DNA from 2 places in the Paraburkholderia sp. BCC1876 genome. Region 1 is predicted to be linked to the other one. Evidence: riboswitches for the same ligand, from Rfam matches in the RefSeq annotation. Region 1 holds a riboswitch; the other holds the start of a gene.
The links. A riboswitch is a leader RNA that binds a small molecule or an ion and turns the genes downstream of it on or off. The one in region 1 is predicted to bind glycine.
Positions count from the first base shown of each region.

Region 1 (10,446 bases):
GTGATGTTAGCCGTTTGCGGCCACTCGCGACAGAAATGCGGATCGAACCACGCACCGCCTGCTGATAACCGCAGGCGGTGCGCGGCAGCGGCCACGCTTACTCGTAGTCGGCGATCGGCACGCAGGAGCAGAACAGATTGCGGTCGCCGTACACGTTGTCCGCACGGCCAACCGGCGGCCAGTACTTCTTCGTGATCAACGTGGGCAGCGGATACGCGGCGGTTTCGCGCGCATACGCGTGCTTCCAGTCGTCGGCAATCACGACCGCAGCAGTGTGCGGCGCGTGCTTCAGCGGATTGTCCTCGCGGTCCGAGCGGCCTTCTTCGACGGCGCGGATTTCGTCGCGGATCGCAATCATCGCTTCGATGAAACGGTCGAGTTCTTCCTTCGATTCCGATTCGGTCGGCTCGACCATCAGCGTGCCCGGCACCGGGAAGCTCATGGTCGGTGCGTGGAAACCGTAGTCGGCGAGACGCTTGGCGACGTCGTCGACGCTGATGCCGCTGGTTTCCTTCAACGGACGCAGATCGAGAATGCATTCGTGCGCGACCAGTCCGCCCGGGCCCGAATACAGCACCGGATAATGCGGCGCCAGTTTGTTCGCGACGTAGTTCGCGTTGAGGATGGCGGTTTCAGTCGCGGCGGTGAGGTTCTTCGCGCCCATCATCGCGATGTACATCCACGAGATCGGCAGAATCGAGGCGGAACCGAACGGTGCGCCCGACACCGCGCCGATACCGTTCGGCGCGCGCTCATAGCCCGACGAGATCTGGTTCGGCAGGAACTGCGCGAGATGCGCGCCGACCGCGACCGGACCGACGCCCGGTCCGCCGCCGCCGTGCGGAATGCAGAAGGTCTTGTGCAGGTTCAGGTGCGAGACGTCGCCGCCGAACTGGCCCGGCGCGGTCAAACCGACCATAGCGTTCATGTTCGCGCCGTCCACGTACACCTGGCCGCCGTGCGCATGCACGATCTCGCAGATTTCGCGAACATTCTGCTCGAACACGCCGTGCGTGGACGGATACGTGATCATGATCGCCGCGAGTTTGTCGGCGTGTTGATCGGCCTTCTTCTTCAGGTCGTCGATATCGACGTTGCCTTGCGCGTCGCACGCCACCACGACCACCTGCATGCCGGCCATTTGCGCCGATGCCGGGTTCGTGCCGTGCGCCGAAGCGGGAATCAGGCAGACGTTGCGATGCGCTTCGCCGCGCGACGCGTGATACGCGTGGATGATCAGCAGACCCGCGTACTCGCCTTGCGAGCCGGCGTTCGGTTGCAGCGAGATTGCCGCATAACCCGTTGCCGCGACCAGCATTGCTTCGAGCTGATCGATCATTTCGCGGTAGCCGACGGTTTGCTCAGCCGGTGCGAACGGATGGATCTGGCCGAATTCAGGCCACGTGACCGGCAGCATTTCCGAGGTCGCGTTCAGCTTCATCGTGCACGAGCCGAGCGGGATCATCGAGCGGTCGAGCGCGAGGTCCTTGTCGGACAGGCTACGCAGATAGCGCAGCATTTCCGTTTCAGAGTGATGACGGTTGAACACGTGGTGCGTGAGGTACGCGCTGGTGCGTTCGAGCGCGGCCGGCACCGATGCGGTGTTCGAGGCCGCGAGTTTTTCGTCGAGCGCGTCGATTTGCGGTACATCTTTCGAACCCGCGGCTTCAGCGAACACGGCGAGCAGATCGGCGAGATCGCGACGCGACGTGGTTTCGTCGATCGACAGGCCCACTTGCGTGGCGCTCACGCGGCGCAGGTTAATGCGCTTCGCGTTCGCCGCGTCGTGCAGCGCTTGCGTGCGCGCGCCGCTGTTGAACGTGAGCGTGTCGAAGAAGTTTTCGTTGGCGAGCGTGTAGCCGAGTTGCTGCGCGCCTTCGGCGAGCAGCGCGGCGATACGGTTCACGCGCAGCGCGATGGTCTTCAGACCGTGCGGGCCGTGATACACCGCGTACATGCTGGCCATGATCGCGAGCAGCGCTTGCGCGGTACACACGTTCGAGGTCGCCTTCTCGCGGCGAATATGTTGTTCGCGCGTTTGCAGCGCGAGGCGCAGCGCGGGATTGCCTTGCGCGTCGACGGTCACGCCGACGAGACGGCCCGGCATCTGACGCTTGAATTCGTCACGCACCGCGAGGTAAGCCGCATGCGGACCGCCGAAACCGACCGGCACGCCGAAACGCTGCGTGTTGCCGACGGCCACGTCCGCGCCCCATTCGCCCGGCGGCGTGAGCACGGTCAGCGCGAGCAGGTCGGCGGCGACCACCACATGACCGCCCGCGGCGTGGATCGCTTCGGTGAGCGCGCGGTAGTCGCGCACGTCGCCGTTCACACCGGGGTATTGCAGCAGCACGCCGAACGCATTCGCGCTGGCGGCTTCAGCAGCCGGGCCCACTTTCACTTCAATGCCAACTGGCGTGGCGCGCGTCTTCACCACTTCGATGGTTTGCGGCAGCACGTCGTCGGCGACGAAGAACACAGTCGACTTCGACTTGCCCACGCGTTGCAAAAGCGTCATTGCTTCAGCGGCGGCGGTGGCTTCGTCGAGCAGCGACGCGTTCGAGATTGCCAGACCGGTCAGGTCGACGATCATCTGCTGGAAGTTCAGCAGCGCTTCGAGACGGCCTTGCGAGATTTCCGGCTGATACGGCGTGTACGCGGTGTACCACGCCGGATTTTCCAGCACGTTGCGCAGGATCACCGTCGGGGTGTGCGCGTTGTAATAGCCCTGCCCGATATACGAGCGGAACACCTGGTTCTTGTCCGCGAGTTCACGCAGCGCGGCGAGTGCTTCGGCTTCGCTCTTCGGTTGCGCGAAGGGGCCGAGCGGCAGCGGTTCGGTGCGGCGGATCGTCTTCGGAATGACGGCGTCGATCAGCGCGGCGCGCGACGCGAAGCCGAGGGCTTCGAGCATGGCGTGCTGGTCGGCCGTATCCGGGCCGATGTGCCGTTCGGCGAAGGCGTCATGCACTTCGAGCGCGGCGAGCGAGAGAGGAGTGCGGTTCATCAGACGATCCGGGTGTTCGAGCTTCATGGGTGTTCCTGGCGGTGCGGCTGTCTTTTCGAAGTCTCGAAAGTGACGGGCCGCACCTGACGGGTTAAACGTAAAGGTGAATCAGGCGCCGATGGCCTTGGCGTACGCGTCGGCATCGATCAGACGATCGTGCGTGGCGTCGTCGGACGGCTTGATCTTGAAGAGCCAGCTGTCGTACGGCGTGGTGTTCACCGAATCGGGCGTGTCGGCGACGGCGGTGTTCGCTTCGATGATTTCGCCCGAGACCGGCGCGTAGATGTCGGAAGCGGCTTTCACCGATTCGATCACGGCGACGGTGTCGCCGGCTTCGACGTTCTTGCCGAGTTCCTGGACTTCGAAGAAGACGATATCGCCGAGCGCTTCCTGCGCGTGGTCGGTAATGCCGACCGTCAGCGTGCCGTCCGCTTCAGTGCGGACCCATTCGTGCGATTCGGTATATTTCAGATCGGCCGGGATGCTCATCGGATGCTCCTATGCGGTGTTCGGATGGTGTTCAATAAAGGGGGAGGCGTACGCGCCGGCCTGCTTAAACCGCGAGCACTTTGCCGTTGCGCACGAACGGCAGTTTTACCACGCTTGCGGGAACGTTTTTGTCACGAATCTGAACGTGAACGGTGTCGCCCGGCTGCACGCCTTTCGGCACGCGCGCAAAGGCGATCGATTCCTGCATGGTCGGGGAAAACGTGCCGCTGGTAATTTCGCCTTCGCCGTGCGACGTGACGACTTTCTGATGAGCACGCAGCACGCCTGCAGCCTTGCCGTTGTCTTTCAGCAGGATCAGGCCGACGAACGCGGCCTGCGAACCGTTCGCTTCCAGCTTGTCCTTGCCGACGAAGGCGCGCGGCGACGTGAGGTCGACGGTCCACGCGAGACCGGCGTCGAGCGGCGAGACGTTGTCGTCCATATCCTGGCCGTACAGGTTCATGCCGGCTTCGAGGCGCAGCGTGTCGCGCGCGCCGAGGCCGGCCGGGCGGACGCCTTGCGCTTGCAGCGCGTCCCACAGGGCGGCGACGTGTTCCGCCGGCACGATGATTTCGAAGCCGTCTTCGCCGGTGTAGCCGGTGCGGGCCACGGTGAGTTCGCCGAACGGCGTACCGTCGATACGGGCGGCGTTGAACGGCTTCAAGGCTTCAGTCGCGGCGCGCGCAGCCGGCACGGTTTGCCAGACCTTGTCGCGTGCGTTCGGGCCTTGCACGGCGACGATCGCGTAATCGCGACGCGGCGTGATGGTCAGGCCAAAGCTGCCTTCGGCGTTGAGCTGGCCGAACCAGGCGATGTCTTTGTCGGCGGTGCCGGCGTTCACGACCACGCGGAAGTGATCTTCGCCGAAGTAATAGACGATCAGATCGTCGATCACGCCGCCGTTCGGGTTCAGCAGACAGGAGTAGAGCGCACGGCCCGGGGTTTGCAGCTTGCCGACGTTATTGGCCAGCGCGTAGTCGAAGAAGGCGCGCACGCGCTCGCCAGTGAAATCGACGACGCACATGTGCGAGACGTCGAACATGCCGGCGTCGGTGCGCACGGCGCGGTGTTCGTCGATCTGCGAGCCGTAGTTGACGGGCATGTCCCAGCCGCCGAAGTCGACCATGCGGGCCTTGAGCGCGCAATGGGTGGCGTGGAGCGGGGTGTGTTTGAGTTCGGTCATGGGGCCTCAGGCGTCTCGCGAAACAAAAAAGGCCATGCGGCGCTACGCCTCACGGCCTGATGGCTGCGAGCGATGCGCTGCATGGCCCCTCTGTCCTCGATACCTGAGAGATTGCGTTGCCGTGAACACGTTGACGTGCCACGGTGAAACGCGCGCCCCTTCGGTGGGCAGCCTGCCGGAATCTGCGTTTGCAGATGGCTACTGCCGCTCTCCAGAGTGCGAAAAACCGGCGCCTCGATGCTGCAGTGAGGCGGGTTTTTCGACGCGGTCGGTCCTTTTGCCTGAGAGTTTGCGGGTGTGCCCCTTCGGCGGCGCGGCCTGCGATTTTCAGCGGCCAGCACGCTCTCCCGACGCGTGCGGCGAATGTACGCGACGCCCCCGAGCTTGTCAAATAAAGGCGCGCGAGCGGCGCGGGGGTTGGCGCAGCGCGATTGCGCCTGTCAAAAAAAAGCGCGGGACGTGATGCCCGCGCTTCTTTTGTACCGCATGACCTGAACTGGCGCGATTATTCGCCGATGGCGTGTGCCGCGTTGTCCAGTTCCTGGTTCAGCACGCGCTGTTCGTCGCCGGACAGCCCGCCGCCGTGTTGCGCGGCCATGTCGTGCGCTTCCTGACGGATCACGTCGAGGCGATGATGCAGCGCGCCGCCTTGCGGGGGCGGGTAATAGCCTTGGTTGACGTGAGCGTCGATGCGGCGGCTCAGGTTGTCGAGACGGCCGTCGACCTGATGCAGGCGCTCATACGCGATCTGCTGCGGGTTGGGGCGCGGGGCCGGCGCCGGTTGGGGCGCCACCACGCAAGCGGCGAGCGAACTGAGCAAAGCGCATGCTGCTACTGCGCGAATGATACGGGGCATGGACTCTCCGGAAGTCGTTGTCGTTTTCTGGTGCTACCCGGGTAGCAACGGATAAGACGGGGTTCGCGCTGACCGGAGCGGGGCGCTTATTTGTAACGTTATGTTCCTTTCGGGCTTGTTAGTTTAGGCGGCGCGGCGACGGTTTGTGAGCCAGTTTTGGGTACACAAACCGTCGCCGGACGCCGGCAAGCCCCTTAGCGAATCCGCTCGAACGGCAAGCGGACGCCTTCCTCCGAACTGCGCGTGGCCAGTTCGATAATCGTCATGACGTCGACGGCTTCCTGCGCGCTGACCGGGAATTTCACGCCGTTCTGGATCGCATCGGCGAGAGCAATGTAGAAGCCGGCGTAGTCGCCGTTACGCGTCGGCAGTTCGCGTTCGACTTCCTGATCGCCTTCCAGCACGCGCAGCACGCCCGCTGTATTGCCGGCGGCGAAGCCCTCGTCACCGGGGCGCAGACCGGCCTTCAACTGATCTTCCTGGGTGTCGAGTCCGTATTTCACATAGCTCCCGCGCGTGCCGTGGATCGCGAACCGCGGCGCGAGCAGCATGGTTAGCGCGCTGGCGTGCAGCACGACCTCGAATTCGCCATAGCCGAGTTGAATGTGCACGTAGTCCGGCGCACTGGCTTCGTCGCGATGCGTGCGCACGGTTGCCGACACGGTCTGCGGCGCGCCGAACAACGCGAGCGCCTGGTCGATCAGATGCGGTCCCAGGTCGAACAGCAGGCCGCCACCGCGCGACGCCTCTTCGCGCCAGCGCTGCCGCACTTCCGGCCGGAAGCGGTCGAAATGCGATTCGAATTGCGTGACGCGCCCCAAGGTGCCGGCGGCGAGCAGGTCGCGCACGGTCATGAAATCGCCGTCCCAGCGGCGGTTATGGAACGGCACGAAGCGCTTGCCGCGGGCCAGCGCGATGTTGGCGAGCGTATGCGCGTCGGCGGCGGTGAGCGTGACCGGCTTGTCGACCACCACGTGTTTGCCGGCTTCCAGCGTGCGGCGCGCGAGGTCGAAGTGCGTGTCGTTGGGCGTCGCGATCACAACGCAGTCGATTTCCTCGAGCGCGAGCAGCGCGTCGAGATCGGCCACCACTTTCGCGTGCGGATAGTCGGCGAGCGCCTGCTCGGGCCGGCCCGTCGCGATTGCCGCGACGCTCGCGCGCCCGCAGTGGTCGATCACCGGCGCATGAAAGGTGGCGCCAGCAAAACCGTAACCCATCAATCCAATCTTCAGCGATGCGGACATGCGTGTCTTCCTGCAAAACGGCGCGCCGCCTGGCCACCGTGGCGTCGGCGCGCAACGCTGTAATTGTGGCATGTTCGGGCGGCCGGCCGCGGGCGTGGCCGTCAAGGATTGTCGGGGGCATGCGGCCGGATTGCCCGGCGTGCCTGTCTGGCGAAGTCAGCCGGCGTGGCGGCACGGAAGGTCGACGAGCGTCGTCGTCCGTCATATTCATCCGTGTTAACATCGCTCCTCTCGCGCGAACCCAGGCGGGCCGGAACACCCGCGCAGCGCGCCGGGCACGCGTTCCAGCCGCCGGCGCCGCGCAGCATGATCTTGGGCCTCCAGACCGCCGGCCGGCAATGCCGGGCCGCCGCGTCTTCCGCCGCCTTCAACCGCATTACCCATCCACACACGATGTCCGCAGGCCTGAACCCCGCCCAGAATGAAGCGGTCCGTTATCTCGACGGCCCGTGTCTCGTGCTCGCCGGCGCCGGCAGCGGCAAGACGCGCGTGATCACGCAGAAAATCGCGCACCTGATCGAGGCCAAGGGCTTCGAGCCGCGCCACATCGCCGCCGTCACGTTCACCAACAAGGCCGCGCTGGAAATGCGCGAGCGCGTGGGCAAGCTGCTCGAAGGCAAGACGCTCACCACGCCCGGCAAGGAAGGTCGCAAAGTGCCCGTCAACCAGTTGACGGTCTGCACCTTCCACTCGCTCGGCGTGCAGATTCTGCGGCAGGAAGCGGAACACGTCGGGCTGAAGCCGCAGTTCTCGATCATGGATTCGGACGACTGCTTCGGCATGATCCAGGAGCAGGTGGGGTCCACGGACAAAGGCTTTATCCGCAAGATCCAGTCGATCATCTCTCTGTGGAAGAACGGCATGATCATGCCGGAGCAGGCGATCGCGATCGCGGCGAACGAGGACGAGCATCAGGCTGCAATCGTCTACCGCAATTACGTGGCGACGCTGCACGCGTATCAGGCGGTCGATTTCGACGATCTGATCCGTCTGCCCGCCGAGCTGTTCGAGAAGAACGAGCCGGTGCGCGACCGCTGGCAGAACAAGCTGCGCTATCTGCTGATCGACGAGTATCAGGACACCAACGCGTGCCAGTACGAGCTGGTGAAACAGCTGGCCGGCAAGCGCGCGGCTTTCACCGCAGTGGGCGACGACGATCAGGCGATCTATGGCTGGCGCGGCGCGACGCTCGAAAATCTCGGCCAGCTCAGCAAGGATTTTCCGAAGCTGCACCTGATCAAGCTCGAGCAGAACTATCGTTCGACGGTGCGCATTCTGACCGCCGCGAACAACGTGATCGCGAATAACCCGAAGCTGTTCGAAAAGAAACTGTGGTCCGAACACGGCATGGGCGACACGATCACGGTCACGCCCTGCAACGACGAAGAGCACGAAGCCGAGTCCGTGGTGTTTCGCCTCTCCGCGCACAAGTTCGAGCGCCGCGCGAATTTCCGCGACTACGCGATTCTGTATCGCGGCAATTTCCAGGCGCGGATCTTTGAACAGGTGCTGCGTCGGGAACGGATTCCGTATGTGCTGTCGGGCGGTCAATCGTTTTTCGACAAGGCCGAGATCAAGGACATCTGCGCGTATCTGCGCCTGATCGCCAACGCGAACGACGACCCCGCGTTCATCCGCGCGATCACCACGCCGCGCCGAGGCATCGGCAATACGACGCTCGAAGCGCTCGGCTCGTTCGCGGGCCAGGCGAAGGTGTCGCTGTTCGAAGCGGTGTATATGGGCGGCATCGAAGCGCGCCTGTCGCCGCGCCAGATCGAACCGATGCGCGTGTTCTGCGACTTCATGCAGCGCCTCACCGATCGCGCGGAGAAAGACGCCGCCGGACCGTTGCTCGATGAACTGATGGACGCGATCCACTACGAGGCCTACTTGTACGACGCGTTTGACGAGCGTCAGGCGCAGTCCAAGTGGCAGAACGTGCTGGAGTTCATGGAATGGCTGAAGCGCAAGGGCACCAAGGCCGAGCCGGAAGGCGCCGCGAATAGCGAGGCGACCGGCTACGACACCGCCGACGGTCTCGGCGACACCGGCAAGAATCTGCTCGGCCTGATTCAGACGGTCGCGCTGATGTCGATGCTCGAAGGCCGCGAGGAAGATCCCGACGCGGTGCGGCTGTCGACGGTGCATGCGTCGAAAGGGCTGGAGTATCCGCACGTGTTTCTGGTGGGCGTCGAGGAGGGCATCATGCCGCACCGCGGCGGCCCCGACGACGAGCCGATCGACGACGCGCGCATCGAGGAAGAGCGCCGATTGATGTACGTCGCGATTACGCGTGCGCAACGCAGCCTGCATCTGAACTGGTGCAAGAAGCGCAAGCGCGCGAGAGAGACGGTGGTGTGCGAGCCGTCGCGTTTTATTCCTGAGATGCTGCTCGATGATGCGCCGCCGCCGACGGCGGATGAGGCGCCGATGTCGCCGAAAGACCGGTTGGCGAGTTTGAAGGCGTTGTTGCAGAAGCCTTGAGCTGCGGCTTCTAGCGGCGTGGTGTCGTGTCGTGTTGCGCGGCGTCGTGATGCGCAAAACCCCGCGGGCGACAGGTGCTTCGGCGGTTTGGCGGCGTGCTCGCGCTAGAGTGACGCGGCTCGTCGATCGTGGAAGTCGGCGGGCACCGTCGCTCACTGGAGACCGCCCGCATGACCTCGCTGCCGCTCGCACCCTATCGCCGCGCGCTTGAAACCTACATCGACGCGAAAGACAACACGCGGGCCGAGCGCATCGCCGAGGCCTTCGCTGCCGACGCTGTGCTCACCATGTCGCTCGCGACGTCGAATATCGCGTTTCCGGCGCGCACCGTCGGCGCCAATGCAATCGCCAAAACGCTCGTCACCGATTTCGGCGCGCAGTACACACGGTGCAGGACTTATTACGTGTGCGACGCGCTCGCCGTGCAAGACGGCGTGATCGACGCGTTGCCCTGGCTGGTGGTGATGCGCGAACCGGCGACGGGCGCCTTGCGCGTCGGCCACGGCGTGTATCGGTGGACGTTCGACGAGACACCGGTCGTCACGGGCTTTCACATTCATATCGCCCGCATGGACGTCGTGCCCGATGCCGATGGCGTTTTGCTCGACGCGCTGCAAGCGGGGCCGGCGTATCCGTGGCTTACGCCGGCTGCTTTGCATGAGCATCTCGCCGCGCCGGCTCGCGACACGCCGGCGTTGGCGTTTGTCGAAGCCTTCAGCCGGCCGGCGATTGCACCGAAGCACGATTAATAAGCAAAAATCCCTGCCTCACGTTGCCGTGAGGCAGGGATTTTTCTTTACGCAACGACCGCCGCGAGCGCTCGATATTCGTGGAGTGGGTTACTTCACCGCGCTGACCATGTAATCGACTGCAGCCTTCACGTCCGCGTCCGAGGCGTTCGATCCGCCCTTCGGCGGCATCGCACCCTTGCCATGCAGCGCGTAGTTATAGACCGTGTCGATCGGATCTTTCAGGCGCGGCGCCCAGGCGTCCTTGTCGCCGAACTTCGGTGCGTTCAGCACGCCGGCCGCGTGGCAGGCCTGGCAGACCTGCGTGTACAAGGCTTTGCCCGCTTGCGACGCATCCGCGCTTTGGGCGCCGGCTGCCGGCGCGGCGGCTTGCGGCACGCTCGCCATGGCGGCCATGGCCGCGGCGGCTTGGGCCGCGCCTGCGTCGGAAGCGC
Region 1 covers NZ_CADFGI010000004.1:172,917-183,362, reverse strand. The annotation lists gene gcvP (aminomethyl-transferring glycine dehydrogenase) at 98-3,034, opposite strand; gene gcvH (glycine cleavage system protein GcvH) at 3,116-3,496, opposite strand; gene gcvT (glycine cleavage system aminomethyltransferase GcvT) at 3,561-4,679, opposite strand; glycine riboswitch at 4,760-4,904, opposite strand; glycine riboswitch at 4,938-5,039, opposite strand; gene HWY05_RS16235 (hypothetical protein) at 5,185-5,535, opposite strand; gene HWY05_RS16230 (oxidoreductase) at 5,730-6,779, opposite strand; gene HWY05_RS16225 (UvrD-helicase domain-containing protein) at 7,173-9,263, shown strand; gene HWY05_RS16220 (hypothetical protein) at 9,434-10,012, shown strand; gene HWY05_RS16215 (c-type cytochrome) at 10,103-10,446, opposite strand, start outside.

Region 2 (10,446 bases), on a different contig from region 1:
CAATCGCGGCCGATACTCGTGTCGGCCGTCGCTTGAACGCGGCAAACGCGATCTATATCAAAGCATGAGCGAATTGCGTCGAACCATGACGCGCACTGTGGGTCACAACCCCTGACAATCGTCGACGAAGTCCCGCCACGCGATGCGCGTCGAGTCTTTGCTTTGACGCTTCCGTTATGTCATGCGCATGACAAGCCGGCCGTTTCATCGCTTTTTTTAAAAGCCCGCGCATGTCACGCATCATCGCCGCAGCACCCGCTAACCTGCCTGACAGTCCTTTTCGAGGAGTGACGCCATGGCCGAAGCAACCTCACGTGCGACCCCGCCGACGATTCTGGATCCCGACACACTGCGCAAGATGGACCGTTACTGGCGAGCCTGCAATTACCTGTCGGCCGGCATGATCTACCTGCGCGACAACCCGCTGTTGCGCGAGCCGCTCAAACCCGAACACATCAAGAACCGCTTGCTAGGCCATTGGGGCTCCGATCCGGGACAAAGCTTCCTGCTGGTGCATCTGAACCGGATGATCCGCAAGCTCGATCTGAATCTGATCTACATTGCCGGCCCCGGTCACGGCGCGCCCGCCACGCTCGCCAATTGCTACCTCGAAGGACACTACTCGGAGATCTATCCGGACCGCAGCGAGGACGAAGCCGGCATGCGCCGCTTCTTCCGGCAGTTCTCGTTTCCCGGCGGCATCGGTTCGCACTGCACGCCCGAAACGCCTGGCTCGATTCATGAAGGCGGCGAGCTTGGCTACAGCCTGTCGCATGGCTATGGCGCGGCGTTCGACAACCCCGACCTGATCGTCACCGTGATGATCGGCGACGGCGAAGCCGAGACCGGCCCGCTCGCCACCTCGTGGCACTCGAACAAATTCCTCAACCCGATCCGCGACGGCGCGGTGCTGCCGGTGCTGCATCTGAATGGCTACAAGATCGCCAATCCGACCATCCTCGCGCGGATTCCGCGTGAAGAGCTCGAAGCACTGCTGACCGGCTACGGCCACAAGCCGTATTTCGTCGAAGGCGACGACCCCGACACGATGCATCAGCAGATGGCCGCGACGCTCGAACAATGCATCGGCGAAATCCGCGCGATCCAGCAGCATGCGCGCGAACGCAACGACGCCACGCGACCGCGCTGGCCGATGATCGTGCTGCGTTCACCGAAGGGCTGGACCGGCCCGAAGGAAGTGGACGGCCATAAAGTGGAAGGCTCGTGGCGCGCGCACCAGGTGCCGGTGCTCGATCCGGTCACGAATAGCAAAAGCCTGAAGCTGGTCGAACACTGGCTGCGCAGCTACGAACCCGAATCGCTATTCGACGAAGCGGGGCGTCTCGTCGAAGAACTGCGCGAGCTCGCGCCCGAAGGCGCGCGCCGTATCAGCGCCAATCCGCATGCGAACGGCGGTTTGCTGTGCAAGACGCTCGACCTGCCGCCGTTCCGCGACTACGCGGTCGCGGTGAAAAAACCGGCGGCCTCGTACACGTCGCCCACCGAAGTGCTCGGCACGTTCCTGCGCGACGTGATGCGCAATAACATGACGAACTTCCGCGTATTCGGCCCCGACGAAACCGCCAGCAACAAGCTGACGGCGATCTACGAGGCGTCCGAAAAGACCTGGCTCGCGCAAACCGAAGCGAGCGACGCCGACGGCGGCGAACTTTCCACCGATGGCCGCGTGATGGAAATGCTGAGCGAACATACGCTCGAAGGCTGGTTCGAAGGTTACGTGCTGACCGGCCGTCACGGCCTGTTCGCGACCTACGAAGCGTTCGTCCACGTGATCGATTCGATGTTCAACCAGCACGCCAAGTGGCTGGAAAAAGCCAAGCGCGACCTCGGCTGGCGGCAGCCGGTGCCGTCGATCAACCTGCTGATCACGTCGCTGGTCTGGCGTCAGGATCACAACGGCTTCACGCATCAGGACCCCGGCTTTCTCGACGTGGTCACGAATAAAAGCCCGGACGTAGTGCGTATTTATCTGCCGCCCGACGCGAACTGCCTGCTGAGCGTGGCCGATCATTGCCTGCGTTCGCGCGATTACGTCAACGTGATCGTCGCCGACAAGCAGCCGCATCTGCAGTATCTCGACATGGACGCGGCCGTCACGCATTGCACCAAAGGCATCGGCATCTGGGACTGGGCGTCGACCGATCAGGGCGTCGAGCCGGACGTGGTGATCGCCTGCGCGGGCGACATCGCGACCATGGAGGCGCTCGCCGCGGTAGAGATCCTGAAGGCGCGTTTCGCCGATCTGAAGATCCGCTTCGTCAACGTGGTCGATCTGTTCCGTCTGATGCCCGAGCACGCGCATCCGCATGGGCTGTCGAGCCGCGATTTCGATTCGCTGTTCACTACCAGCAAGCCGGTGATTTTCAACTTCCATTCGTATGCTTCGCTGGTGCACAAGCTGACCTATAACCGCACCAATCACGACAATCTGCACGTGCACGGCTATCACGAGAAGGGCAACATCAATACGCCGCTCGAACTGGCGATCATCAACCAGGTGGACCGTTTCTCGCTTGCCATCGACGTGATCGATCGCGTGCCGGCGTTGCGCGGCGTCGGCGACCATGCGAAGGAATGGCTGCGCGGCCAGATCATCGAGCATCTTGCTTATGCGCATGCCGAAGGCATCGACAAGGAAGAGATCCGCAACTGGACCTGGAAAGGCTGAGCGAGGCAGGCGATGGAACCTCAAGAGCGCGCCCCGGCGCCGACGATTCTGGTGCTGAACAGCGGTTCGTCGTCGCTGAAATTCGGGCTGTTCACCTACGCGAGCGGCGACGAAGCGTTGCTGCTCGCCGGCAGTGCGGAAGGCATCGGGCGCGGCGACGGCAGCCTGCTGATCAAGGCGCCGGACGGCCGCGTGCTGGTGCAGCAGGAGCGGGTGCTGGAGTCGCAGACCGACGCGTTGCGCAAGCTTGCCGAGGTGCTCGCGCAGCAGGGTCATGGGCGGCCCGCGGCGGTCGGGCATCGGGTGGTGCATGGCGGGCCGCATTTGCGCAAGCATCAGCGGCTCACGCCCGAGGTGCGTCAGCGTCTGCAGGACGCCGTGCATTTCGCGCCGCTGCATATTCCGCCGGCGCTCGCACTGATCGACGAGGCCGCGCGGATTTTCGGCGACGCGCCGCATTTCGCCTGCTTCGATACCGCGTTTCATGCAACGCTGCCGCCGCGCGCGGCGCAACTCGCGTTGCCACGGCGGTATGTAAAGGCGGGGGTGATCCGCTACGGTTTTCACGGGCTGTCGTATGAGTCGCTGGTCACGCAGCTCGGCAACGCGCTGCCGTCGCACGCGGTGTTCGCGCATCTTGGCAATGGGTCGAGCCTGTGCGCGCTGCGCGACGGTAAGTCGGTCGATACGTCGATGGGGTTGACGCCGACCGGCGGTGTGCCGATGGGCACGCGCAGCGGCGATCTCGATCCCGGCGTGTTGTTGTATCTGATGCGGGTCGAGAAGCTGGACGCCGCCGCGTTGGAGACGCTATTGAATCGGCACAGCGGCCTCGCCGGTTATACGGACGGCGAAAGCGATATGCAGGCGCTGGAAAAACTGGCCGCGTCGGGCGATGCCAATGCGGCGCTGGCGCTCGATGCGTTCGCTACGGCGGTGCGCAAAACCATTGGCGCGTATGCGGCGTTGCTGGGCGGGATCGATCTGCTGGTGTTCACGGGTGGGATCGGTGAACACAGCGCGGGGATTCGCAAGCGCGTGTGCGACGGGCTTGCTTTCATGGGACTCGTGGAGGGCGATCCGGCGGGCAAGGTGAGGGCGATTCATACCGAGGAAGAGAAGCAGATCGCGCGGCATTGCCGGACGCTGTTGCGCGCTGAGGCGCATTGAACTGATCTGGCCGCTTTCTTTGCCGCTGACCTAGCCTCTTATTTCGGCTTGATGGTCGTGCGATCCAATACGCCGGTGACGCCGAACAGACGCGTGACGTCTTCGAGGGCGGCGATTCGTTGCTGATCGCGTTGCAGTTCGCCGCGCAGCGTGATGCGACCGGCGGCGACTTTCACCTTGACGGCGTGCTCGGGAACCGCGGTATCCCACGCGAGGCGACGGGTCGCTTCGGCGGCGATCTGAGCGTCGGTCAGGCGCGGGCTGGTCGTGCTGTGTTTCGTGGAACGGTGGTGTGGCATGGGTTCTCCACGGAGATTGCGGGGATGGGAGAACACTAGCAGATGTGACGGATTTTGCATTCGGCCTTTGCCGCCGTGATCGCCATCCACAAAAGCGTTCGCCCCTGCTGTGGGGGACGTCCCACAGCAGGGGCGCGTTGCAAACGGAGGCTACACAATCGCCGCAGCCACCGCCTGTGCCGTTGCCGCCGACAACGTCCACCCGAGGTGCCCGTGCCCGGTGTTGTAGAACACGCCTTGCCGTTTGCCCCGTCCCACCTTGGGCAGCATGCTCGGCAGCATCGGCCGCAAACCCGCCCACGGAATCACACGCGACGTCGACACTTCGGGGAAGTAGCGCCGTGTCCAGTCCACCAGCGGCGCAATCCGGTCCGAGCGGATATCGCGGTTGAAGCCGTTGATCTCCGCCGTGCCCGCCACGCGGAATCGATCCACACCGAGCCGGCTGGTGACGATCTTCGCGCTGTCGTCGAGCAGGCTCACCCACGGCGCGCGCCGCTGACTGGTTTCGTCGTCGAGACAGACCGTGATCGAATAGCCTTTCACCGGATAGATGTTCACGTGATCGCCGAGCATCGCCGCAAAATCGCGACTCTTCACCCCGGCGCAGACGACGATCCGCTCGAACGCAATGCGCTGCGACTCGCCTTCCAGATTGACCGTCAGCGAAAACTTGCCCTCCACGGGCTGCTCGATCGCCGTGATCTCGGCGTCGTAGTGAAACTCGACGCCGTGCCGCACGCAGGCATCCGCGAGACCGCGCGTGAACTTGTGGATGTCGCCGGTCGAATCGGACGGCGTGAAAAAACCGCCGAAGAAATCGCCTTGCAGCGTGGGCTCGATCCGCTGCAACTCGGTCGCCGACACCGGATTGCGGTCGAGGCCGCCTTCGCGCAGCAACGCATTCACCTTATTCGCCGCAGCGAATTCCTTCTGCGTTTTGTAGATATGCAGAATGCCGCGCCGTTCGAGATCGAACTCGATGCCCTCGCTACGCGCCGTCGAGAACAGATGTTCGCGCGCGGCAATCGCGAGCCGCACGGTCTCGACGGTGTTGCTCCGGTAGTGCGGAATCTGCCGCAGGAATTCGCCCATCCACGAGTATTTGTGCCACGTGGGCAGTGGATTGAGCAGTAGCGGGGCGTCGCGCGTGAGCATCCAGCGCAGACCCTTCAGCACGGTGGCGGTGCTGTTCCAGACTTCGGCGTTGCTGGCCGATAGCTGGCCGCCGTTGGCGAACGACGTCTCCATTGCCGCATAGCGATGGCGTTCGAAAACCGTGACGTGGTGGCCGCGTTGAGCGAGGGCGTAAGCGGTCGTGACGCCGGTAATGCCGGCGCCGATAATGGCGATTCGTGACATGACATAGTCCAGATGAGTTGAGCATCACCGGTGTCGATTTCGTGTCGAAACCGGCGTCGATGCCCCATCTGTCCCTGTACCTGAGAGTTTCTTCCCGCGCCATGCCGGCTCAATGCGAGCCGGAGTGGGGAATCCCCTTCGGTGGACGCGCGCAAGTGTCGGCGGCGTCGCTCTCCAGATGTTCCCGCTGCGCGGTCCTTTTGCCTGAGAGTTTCCGGGGCGGTTGCTCCGTCGGCGTCGTCACTAACCGCATGACGATCTCTCCCGCGCTGCATGCAGAACGGCACGACGATACCGGGCAAAAATTATTGCCGCAAGTGTTTCGTGCGCTGCGTTGCAGCGCGTGTGTGCTGTCCGAGCGTGGGTATGCGTGCGCGCTGTCCTGTGCGTGTGCTGCGATTGTGTACCGGGTCGGCGTGGCGGCGATCGGCTATAGTCAGCGGCACAATCCCCATTCATCAACGAGGAGAACGCCGTGCCCGCTTTCACAACGCTGCTCGCTTTCGGTCTGGTTTCACTCGGCATGGTGCTCACGCCGGGACCGAACATGATCTATCTGATCTCGCGATCGCTCTGTCAGGGCAAGCGCGCCGGTCTCGTGTCGCTCGGCGGCGTGGCGCTCGGTTTCGTGTTCTATATGTTCTGCGCGGCGTTCGGCATTACCGCGTTATTGCTCACGGTGCCGTTTGCGTACGACGCATTGCGCTTCGGCGGCGCACTGTATCTGTTGTATCTCGCGTGGCAGGCAGTCAAACCCGGCGGCCGTTCGCCGTTCCAGGTGCGCGATCTGCCGCACGATAGCCCCCGTAAGCTGTTCACCATGGGCTTCGTCACCAACCTCGCGAATCCGAAGATTGCGGTGATGTATCTGTCGCTGCTGCCGCAATTCATTTCGCCGGGACATGGCAGTGTGCTGTTGCAGTCGCTGGCTCTCGGCTGCGTGCAGATCGTGGTCAGCGTGACGGTGAATGCGATTATCGCGAGCATGGCGGGGTCGATCGCCGGGTTCCTCGCGGGTCGTCCCGTGTGGCTGAGGGTGCAGCGCTGGCTGATGGGCACGGTGCTCGCCGGACTCGCGGTGCGAATCGCGCTCGATTCGCGTCGGTAAGCGGTTCGATAGCATTCCCGGGCAAACGCTCTGCGTGCGGCGTGTCGTTGCGTTACTCCGCTATGACCGCCTGACTGTCGTCATGTCTATGCTGACTCCTTAGTCTGCTACCCCGGCGGACGACACTGGAAAAGGCGGATGAACGACATGAGCATGCCCATTCGGAGCGATTCCCCCCTTCAATCTGCATTTCAAAGGAAGTCTGTCGGCACCGGTGCTAGCGCCGGCGGGCAGCAGTCCATGGCCCCGGCCTCTCGCCCCGATCTTACGAAGACGAACGCGCCGACGGGACAGGGGCCGAGTCTCTTGCCGGGAGACGGTCACGCGGGCGCAGCGCACGTTCGTACGCAACGGGCGTTGACTGAACCGCGATGGCAGTCCACCAAGGAGACCTGGAGCGAATTCCAGTGTAGACATTTCAACTGGAATAACCGCCAGAGCGGCACGTGCGAGGCGGGCTCGGTACCAGCGAACGAAGGCAAGCAGCCGAAGCAATCGACCCTCGATATTTTATTGGCGATATCTTTCGCGGTGTTAGCCGGCGGCCCGACCGAGATGCTCCAGAAGCCATCCGGGGTTCCAGTCCGTCCTCCCTCTCCGATGGACGTGTCGCCTGCACCGTCGCGTCCTTCATCGCCAATGGACGTGTCGCCCGCACCGTCGCGTCCTTCATCGCCGATGGACGTGTCGCCCGCGCCATCCCGTCCAGCATCGCCGAAGGACACATCACCCACGCCCGCAGCGGGTCGCCCGGATGGGACCACGGCAGACCGGCCGGCCGATTCGGCGCAAGGCAGCGCGCCGTCCGCCAGTCATGCCGGAATACGCGGTCCCGATCCCTATCTCAGCCCGAACGCCGTGCCGCGCGGCATGCATATCAATGAAGTCGGCATGCTGGAGAAGTCGTCGTTTTCAACCGTGTATCGGGTTGAGCGTCCCGGTCTTCGAGAAGAGATCGCCGCGCATGGCTTTAGTCCGTCCAATCACTTCGGCGGAATTCAGAAGATGATCCAGGGCGACGCGATTATCGTTTCTGAAACGCCGGAAGGTGCCCGCATCTTCGGCAACGGTGAATACGGGGAGGGTCACTACGACTTATACGCAATCGATGCGAAAGGGTACAAGGGCGCGTCACTGAAAGACAACGTGGACTACAACACCGAGTTTGTCGCGCATGCAACGGGCCGCACAGCGGAGGCCTTGAAGAAGTTGCCGCCACGCGAAGTCGCGGAAGGTGCGCTGGAGTTCCTCGAGGCGCATATCGACGCGGCAGCGGGTCAGGCCAGCAAGATTCACCTTCTCGAACGAGGCGTGCCGCGCGACAGAAAATCCAGCGATTCCGAATGAGCGTGCGGCGCCTGGCGATGGCCGCATGTAACGGTCGGCAGTATGACTGCCGACCTGCTCGGGGAGCACGCGGCATGGGTTATTCATCGCGCCGATCCGTCCATTCGCGATTCATCTTCAAGGTGTCGCGGGCGCAGTGACTTATACATGATCGTCGTGGCGTCGAAGCGTTCCTCGTCCGGTCCGCGCGCGTAGCCCGGGATCATGCCGACCGCCTGATAGCCGAGTGCGATGTACAGCGGCTCGGCGTGATCGCCGGTACGCGTGTCGAGCGTGAGCAGGCTGCGCTGCAAACGCAGCGCGTGCCGCTCCAACTCCATCATCAACGCACGGGCGATCCCCCGACGACGCCACGCCGGATGAATCAGCAACTTGCGCACTTCGGCGCGATGTCGCTGGTTCGGCATCGTGTCGTAATCCAGTTGCACGGTGCCGGCGATTGCGTCGCCTTCACGCGCGACAAGCAGAACCAGCCGGCCATTAAGCAGCGTCGGCAGCACCTTGCCGCGCCAGAACGCTTCGCTCTCGTCGACGCCGTGGGGCAGCACGAAACCGACACTGGCGCCGTCATGCACGCAAGCATGCAGCAGCGTACCGAGTTCCGGCAGATGGCGTTCGAGATCGTCGGCGGAAAAAGGGGTGATGGTCATGGCGCTCATGTCGGCTCACACGATGAAAAGAAAGTAATGGGCGCCGCTGTGTGCGGGCGTCACGAAAGCGCTCGGGCCGAACAGCCGGTAGCGCAGGCAATCGCCAGGCTGCAGATCGTGGCTCTGACCGTCGACGGTGATTCGCAGTTGGCCTTCCAGCAGAATCAGATGATGTTCAAGCCCGGGTCTCGGCGACGCGTCGTAGGTAATGTGCGCGCCGGGTTCGAGTTCGCACTCCAGCGCTTCGCCGGCCAACGCCTGCGCGGGCGGCGACACGGAGCGACGCCGGAAGCCGGCCGCGGCGTCGGTCCACAAGGGCTGCTCGGCGCGCGGCACCCGCGGCGCGAAGTCCTCTTCGACCATATGCATGAGGCGCGACATCGGCAGGCCGTAGGCCACGCACAGCTTGCCGAGCACGCTCGCGGTCGGGCTCACGGCGGCGTTTTCGAGGCGTGACAGCGTGGCGCGACTGACGCCGCTGAGTCGCGCGAGATCGTCGAGCGACCAGTTTCGTTCGGCGCGTAGCGCTCGCAGACGCTGCGCGATGCGGCGGTCGATGGCGTTGTCGTCGGGGTGAGTTATTTCCATATTCGGGAAATTATCTCAAATATGGAAATTCGTCAATCGGAACAAAAAGGAGGAGTGAAGTTCGGCACCATGTTCACCGCTCGCAGCGTGAAGGTGAACGTAGACGCGCGGCGACCGGCATTCATGCACCGCGCACCGTCTGGCCCGTTTATCATAGGGGCCGCCATCCAGAAAGCGCCGCCAGGCTGTGCAACGGCAACGCACCACATCTACGAGACCCGGCGACTCCAGCCGCAACATCATCCATGAACACCACTCCCGACGCTGTTTCCCGTCCCTCCCTCCGCGCGTTGACCTTGCTCGAAGGGCGCGTGCTCAGCGTGCTCGTCGAAAAGCAGCACACCGTGCCGGACAGTTATCCGCTGTCGTTGAACGCGCTGACCTTGGGCTGCAATCAGAAAACCGGCCGCGCGCCGGTGATGAACGCCACCGAAGCCGAAGTGCTGACCGCCGTCGACGGTCTGAAACGACTGAGTCTGGTGATGGAAGGCAGCAGCAGCCGCGTGCCGCGTTTCGAGCAGAACATGAACCGGGTGCTGGGCTTGCCGAGCCAGTCGGGCGCGTTGCTGACCACCTTGCTGCTACGTGGCCCGCAGACCGCAGCCGAATTGCGCCTGAACAGCGCACGCCTGCATGGTTTCGCGGACATCTCATCGGTCGAGGCGTTTCTCGACGAACTCGCGGCCAACGATCCGCCGCGCGTCGTCAAACTGGCGCGCACGCCGGGCGAACGTGAGAACCGCTGGACGCATCTGCTGTGCGGTGAAGTCAACGCGAGCGATCTGGCCCAGCCGGGCAATGACGACGACTCCGTGCCGTTATCCGCGTTCGAGGCGGTGAAGGCCGAGCAGAAGCGTCTCGCGGAAGAAGTGAGCCGGCTCAAGACGGTAGTGCGGCGCATGGCCGCGGAGTTGGGGATCGCGGTCGACGATCTGGGCGACGACGCCTGAGCGGCGTTTCACCTATTGCGCGTTTGAGTCGGGGCCGGCGTCAGTGCAAGCCGGCCCGCCAGGCGCGCATTCAACAACAATCAGAACTTGTAATTCACCGACGCCAGCGTATTCAACTCGAAGCGCTTTTCGGTAATCGGGCTATTTGCCGCATTGTGTTCGAGGCGCCCGAAGGTCGCCGCGACCGAGCCGTTCCAGTGCCGCGAAAAATCGTAAGTCACCATCGCATTCATATGGATGTCGCGTATGCCGGCGCTGGTGTTGTACGTCGGCAATCCCGACG
Region 2 covers NZ_CADFGI010000001.1:249,925-260,370, reverse strand. The annotation lists gene HWY05_RS01025 (phosphoketolase family protein) at 296-2,689, shown strand; gene HWY05_RS01020 (acetate/propionate family kinase) at 2,702-3,859, shown strand; gene HWY05_RS01015 (BON domain-containing protein) at 3,898-4,158, opposite strand; gene HWY05_RS01010 (D-amino acid dehydrogenase) at 4,309-5,520, opposite strand; glycine riboswitch at 5,703-5,797, opposite strand; gene HWY05_RS01005 (LysE family translocator) at 5,996-6,628, shown strand; gene HWY05_RS01000 (hypothetical protein) at 6,986-7,975, shown strand; gene HWY05_RS00995 (GNAT family N-acetyltransferase) at 8,059-8,634, opposite strand; gene HWY05_RS00990 (XRE family transcriptional regulator) at 8,641-9,213, opposite strand; gene HWY05_RS00985 (YceH family protein) at 9,459-10,163, shown strand; gene HWY05_RS00980 (MipA/OmpV family protein) at 10,244-10,446, opposite strand, start outside.
Region 2: another riboswitch for glycine. It lies ahead of HWY05_RS01010 (D-amino acid dehydrogenase); the one in region 1 lies ahead of gcvT (glycine cleavage system aminomethyltransferase GcvT).